DNA from 2 places in the Lactobacillus juensis genome. Region 1 is predicted to be linked to the other one. Evidence: riboswitches for the same ligand, from Rfam matches in the RefSeq annotation. Region 1 holds a riboswitch; the other holds the start of a gene.
The links. A riboswitch is a leader RNA that binds a small molecule or an ion and turns the genes downstream of it on or off. The one in region 1 is predicted to bind thiamine pyrophosphate.

Region 1 (3,213 bases):
TTAAGATTAGTTGCTTTTAGTGCATAATATATGCTGCCACTAGTAACCCACATTTTAGAAATTCCTAAATCACCATTAACAGTACTAGGTAAATCTACATTATTATAAAATAAATATATCTTATTTTCTCCAAGTTGCACACTTTCCTGGGACTTTGAACAATAATTACATTGTCCAATATCAAAATTTTATTATGAAATTGACTAAAGACAAGTAAGAATAAAATAAAAGCGGTTTTTACAGAAGTTACTTCCAATCTTGCTTTTCATAAGCCATCTGCCAAAACTGCAATTCATAATAGCTGCTGCGCACAAACGCAGTTTGCATTTGCTCAAGTTCTTCATTAGTCGCACTTTCAGCCAAAGAATTGGTTAAATGCAACATTTTTGCTACGTTGGCGCCATACCATTCGCCATCATAAGTATCAATCCATTCCTGATAATAAGAAACCGGTGAGCCCTTTTCTGCCATTTTTTGGCCAATTTCCTGATAGAGCCAGTAACATGGTAAAAGTGCTGCAACCGCTGGTTTAACACCAGATCGATTTAATGTCATATGCATATGGTTAACGTAGTTATAAGCTGTTGGCGCCACCGGAGTTTCAGCAATTTCAGTCGCAGTTATGTTTAATTCTTCAAAAAAATGGCCTCGCACTGATATTTCGACATCTTTCAAGTCTTGTGCCCCTGCCAGTAAAAATTCCTTTACTTCCTGATTATCCGTTTTTGCCGCAATTAATTTATGCAACTTGCTGAATTCTCTTAAATAATAGCGATCCTGCAACAGATAAAATTTAAAAGTTGCAATTGGGAGTTCGCCACTTTGTAACTCCTTTATAAAGGGATGCACCATACTTTCATGCCACAATGCCTTCCCCGCTTCGTGCAGTCGATCCGTAAAATTCATGAATATTCTCCTTCGAGTTAAATAATATTGTAAAATGACAGTTAATTATTACTAATTACATTTTACTAAAGATAAACTCTAACCACTATACTGTTTTTGACTGTTATGCACAATTTTTTAATAACAGTCAAAGTACCAGCATATATAGCGTAAACAGATATCAACTTTATCAACCTACTATTGTAATCAGTAATAAATTCCGTTATAATTGTAAGCGATAACACGAGGGGTGCCTTTTTGGCTGAGATGAAAATTTTTCAGACCCTTTGAACCTGTAAGTTAATACTTGCGTAGGAACGTGTCAAAACTGCTTAAGCTTTGGCATTTCCATATGCCAAAGTTTTTTTATTAGTCAAAAATTTTAAGGATATTAAATTAGGAGTAATAAAATGCAGTTAAAATTATTAGACAAATTGCGAGCAGAAAACCCGGTTATTTTCAATATTGCTAATTTTGTAACAGTTCAAGACGTGGCCAATGCTGTTAATGCTATTGGTGCTTCACCAATTATGAGTAATGAAATCGCTGAAGCTGAAGAAATTGTGCGGATGGCTTCCGCCGTGGCAGTTAATATTGGCTGCTTAACCAAGCAGCAAATTAACCACATTAAAAAAGTGGAGGATTTAGCGCGCCAATATAATAAACCCATAGTATTTGATCCCGTTGCCGTTGGCAGCGTGGAGTACCGTTATAAAATCACAGAAAAATTATTATGGGATTTTCATACTAGTATTATTCGGGGCAATATTGGTGAGATAGCTGCCTTAGGTGGCTTTGATTGGAGCTCAAAGGGGATTGATGCAGGCTCTGGTTCTGGTGATATTGATGAAATTACTGCAAAAACTGCTCAAAAATATCGTTGCACAGTCATTGCGAGCGGGCCTACAGACACAATAAGCGACGGTAAAAGAATAGCCCATGTTCATAACGGCTCACCCCTTTTTAAAACTCATGTCGGCTCAGGAGATATGTTAACCAGTATTGTCACAGCTTTTACAGCAGTTGCTGACGATCCTTTTGAAGCAGCTCAAATAGGTGCTTTAGTTTTCAGTTGCGCTGGTCAATTAGTAGTTCAAGATCACCCTAATGTCGGGCCCGCTACTTTTGGCATGTATCTCATGGATTATTTGTATAAAGTAAAAGTTGCTGATATTGAACGAATTGCTGATTTTGATTAAGGAACTTTATGATGACTGAAAAAATTAATTCTTTTCCCCAGGTTTTAACTATTGCCGGCACAGATTCAGGTGGAGGTGCCGGAATCATGGCTGATTTAAAAACTTTTCAAATGCAAAAAGTATTTGGTACAGCTGTTGTAGTAGCAGTGACAGCACAAAACACTTTGGGCGTCCAGAAATCTTTTTTACTGCCTTTAGAAATGATCGATGCCCAATTCGCCTCTTTGGCAGAAGATTTCCACATCCGTGCTTGTAAAACAGGAATGTTGGGCGATGCAGATCACGTTCACCAAGTTGCACTTAATTTGCAAAAGTATGACTTTGGTCCTATTACCATAGATCCAGTGATGATTGCTAAGGGGGGCGCACCATTATTAAGTCAAGATGCTGTCGCCACCGTTAAGAACGAGCTGCTGCCTTTAGCCGATCTAATAACACCCAACTTGCCAGAAGCGGAGACTTTAACTGATATCAAGGTACAAGATCAAGCCCAATATCCAGAATTAGCTCATAAATTACAAGATATGGGAGTTAAAAATGTGCTAATTAAAGGCGGTCATGCAAGTAGCGAACAAGTAAAAGATTATGCTTTATTTGCTGATGGTTCCGATCTTTGGGTCAGCAGTTCCAGAATACATACCGAGCGCACTCACGGTACAGGTGACACCTTAGCTGCAGCAATTACAGCTCAACTGGCTTTAGGTCAAAGTTTACCGTCAGCAATTAAAATTGCTAAAAAGTACGTTACCAAAACTATTAAGGAAACTATTCAAGTTGGTCATGGTCACGGTCCTTTAAATCATTGGGCTCAGTAATTTAGGAGAAATAATGAAAGACTTTAACACTGATTTTTTACATGCTTACTTTATTTGTGGCAGTCAAGACGTTCCAGAAGGTAAAACTTTACCGGGCATAGTCGAAGAAGCACTTGCTGCAGGTATTACTGCTTTTCAATTTCGAGATAAGGGACCTAATTCAACTTTAAGTGAAGCTGAAAGACTCCCCATGGCACAAAAGCTACACCAATTGTGTTATGCGTATCACGTGCCCTTCTTCATTGACGATGATGTTCAGCTTGCACAACAAGTTCATGCCGAAGGCGTTCATGTTGGTCAAAGCGATGAAGAAA
Region 2 (3,213 bases), on a different contig from region 1:
TGGCATGCTCAATGTATATGCAGCTAAGAAAGAAAATAAAAAAGATCAACCGGTAATTCAATTAGATGCTCATTCTGACTCTGTTGGCTTTATTACACAGGCTGTTCGGCCTAATGGAATGATTAAATTCGTACCATTGGGTGGCTGGGTCAAGTACAATATCCCTGCTTTACGCGTCAAAATAAAAAATCGTGCAGGGGAGTATGTGCCTGGAGTAGTTGCAACTAAACCCCCGCACTTTATGACAGCAGCTGAAAAAAATAATGTACCAGATGTAGCCGATATGTCTATTGATGTTGGCTCCGGTTCTCGAGCTGAAACTATTAATGACTATCAAATTGATACTGGCTGTCCAATTTTTGTTGATGTCAAATGTGAATACAACGACAAAAGTGGCTTATTCTTTGGCAAAGATTTTGATGATCGTTTTGGCGCAGCTGCTATGGCAGATGTCCTAGACAATTTAAAGGGCGAACAATGCGATTTTAACGTTGTGGCTGCACTTTCAAGTCAGGAAGAAGTTGGTTTGCGGGGTGCATATGTTACAGCTAGAGCCGTAAAACCTGATTTAGCTATCGTTTTGGAATCATGTCCTGCTGATGATACCTTTACTCCAGAATGGCTATCACAAACAGGGTTAAAGCGAGGACCAATGCTCCGTGACATGGATACTTCCTTTTTGCCTAATCCTAAATTCCAGCAATATGCCTGTGATTTAGCTGATAAGAATCATATACCATATACTCGTTCGGTTCGTACTGGTGGTGGCCAGGATGGTGCTGCCATATATTATGAAAACGGAGCACCTACTATTGTGATTGGCATCCCAGTGCGTTATGAACATTCGCCGTATTGCTTTAGCGCTTATTCTGACTTTAAAGCATCCGTAGATCTGACACTTGCTATTATTCGTGATCTTACTAAAGATAAGTTAGTGAGTTTTAGTCAGTTTTAAAAATAATTGTTCTTTTGAATAATGCAGAAAAACTAGTTAAAATGTGATATACTAGTAAAAAATGAATATCAGTCACTAGGGGTGCCAAATAGCTGAGAAATACCCTCTGAACCTGAACGGGACAATACCTGCGTTAGGGAAGTGTTAAATTTAGTTACAAAAGATGCTCCTAATGACTTATAAAGTTAGGAGTATTTTTATGTTTACAAGATCTTCAAAATGGAATGTGAAGTCAATTATTTTAATTGCACTGATTGGTATCATTATGGGTGTAATTTATACCTATGGTTTTAACTGGGCTTTTAATTTAGTTAAGATGCTCTTGGTACCCACAGGTTTTGCGCCGGTAACAGACACTGTGTTTTCTGGCTTATGGCTTATGGCGGGACCACTGGCAATGTACTTTGTTCCCACAGCCGGCTCTGGAACAATCGGTGAATTACTTGCTTCTGTCGTTGAAATGGCAATCGGTGGACAGTGGGGAGCTACTACCATTCTTTCAGGAGTCATTCAAGGTGCCACTAATGAAATTGGCTTTTTTCCTAAGAAAGAACGTTACCAAAAATTCACTTGGAAAAGCGTATTAACTGGTGCATTCTTTGCTTCATTTGGCTGTTTTATTCCTTCATATATTTTATATGGTTGGAGTAAATTCAGTATGCAGGTTCAAATTGTGATGTTTATTACTAACATCATTTCTGCTTTAGTTTTCGATGGCGTTTTAGTGAAGTTAATTACTAATTTATTTGACAATGCCTTGAAGCCTAAAGTTGATTAAATACGTAAAAAGGAGTAATGCACTTTGTACTGAACCCCAAAAGTTGTCAAGCTTTTGGGGCTCAGTGCGTTTACTCCTTTTTTATTGCTCTTTTTTACTTAAAATAGAATGAACTTTAGTAGTCAGCATATCAATAGCCACATCATTTTTGCCTCCTTCTGGAACAATGATGTCAGCATAACGCTTAGTCGGTTCAATAAACTGATGATACATTGGCTTAACGGTACTCAGATACTGGTCAATTACAGATTCAATAGAGCGGCCCCTTTCATTTAAGTCCCGTTCTAAACGCCTAATAAAACGAATATCGTCGTCTGTGTCAACGTATACTTTGATATCCATTAAATCGCGAATCTCTTTGTTAGCTAAAACCAGAATTCCTTCAAGGATAATGATATCGGCAGGCTCCTTGTGAATTGTTTTTTGGCTGCGTGTATGCTCCTTGAAATCATAAACAGGCATCTCAATTGGCTTGTATGCCAGTAAATCAAGCAGTTGCTTTTCTAGTAAAGGTACATCAAAGGCATCGGGATGATCATAATTGATCTTCATTCTTTTAGCCATGGGGATACCGGTATTATCTTTATAGTAAGAATCCTGCGTCATAATCAGGACATGTTCGTTTTCTTGCATTTGTGCAACAATTTTTTGAGCAATTGTGGTTTTTCCACTGCCTGAGCCACCAGTAATACCGATCACGACAGGCCTTTCTAGTCTCGACATTATGCCACTCCTTTTTTAATCCTTAAATATTTTACTTTACTTTGCAGTTAATTACCAACAGTTAAGGCAAATTCTACTATTAAAACGCCCTCAAGTAGATAAAGAATGCGAAATAAATAAAAAACCATTGACAAGGTAAGTGGAAGCGATTACTATAAGTCTGGTACCAAAATTAATGAAGATATATTTTTAAATATAAATTGCCTTGATTATAGCCCATTGAAATGGGAAATTTTTAAAAAAAGAAGCAATAAAATAAGATAATGATACCAGAATGAAGAAGATATCATGGAATTTAAAGAAAGAACTGCTGCAGTACAAGTACAAGAGTACTTAGAATTTTTAATTCACTTTAAAAAGGTGAGTGAATTACCCTCCCAACGGGAAATCTCAGAAAAATTGCAAGTTAGTCGTAATGCAGTTAAACATGCTTTAGACAGGCTGAAAAATGAAGGTCAAATACAAGCCAAAGAACGGGCGGGAATAATTTCTAACAAGAAAATTGACATTAATATGCTGGGCATGGACTCAATGACAACTGAACTTAGGAATAAAACTGTCAAAATTAAGCACTTGGCAACTACCATTGAAAAAATGCCTGGGAGATTAAAGGATTTTTTTAATGCACCTGAAGGACAGGTTATCAAAATTGCACGAGTTAGGTTTGTCAAAGATATTCCTTTAACCTATGAAATAACATATTTTAATCAAACAGATTTTACCAAAATGGCTAATATTGATTTTACCAATAAGTCAC

Region 2: another riboswitch for thiamine pyrophosphate. It lies ahead of AAA926_RS04105 (ECF transporter S component); the one in region 1 lies ahead of thiM (hydroxyethylthiazole kinase).

What each region holds. Positions count from the first base shown of each region.
Region 1 covers NZ_BTTS01000002.1:232,093-235,305, reverse strand. The annotation lists gene tenA (thiaminase II) at 247-906, opposite strand; TPP riboswitch at 1,122-1,220, shown strand; gene thiM (hydroxyethylthiazole kinase) at 1,296-2,084, shown strand; gene thiD (bifunctional hydroxymethylpyrimidine kinase/phosphomethylpyrimidine kinase) at 2,096-2,899, shown strand; gene thiE (thiamine phosphate synthase) at 2,910-3,213, shown strand, end outside.
Region 2 covers NZ_BTTS01000001.1:859,411-862,623, reverse strand. The annotation lists gene AAA926_RS04110 (M42 family metallopeptidase) at 1-955, shown strand, start outside; TPP riboswitch at 1,023-1,112, shown strand; gene AAA926_RS04105 (ECF transporter S component) at 1,155-1,733, shown strand; gene udk (uridine kinase) at 1,815-2,456, opposite strand; gene AAA926_RS04095 (GntR family transcriptional regulator) at 2,745-3,213, shown strand, end outside.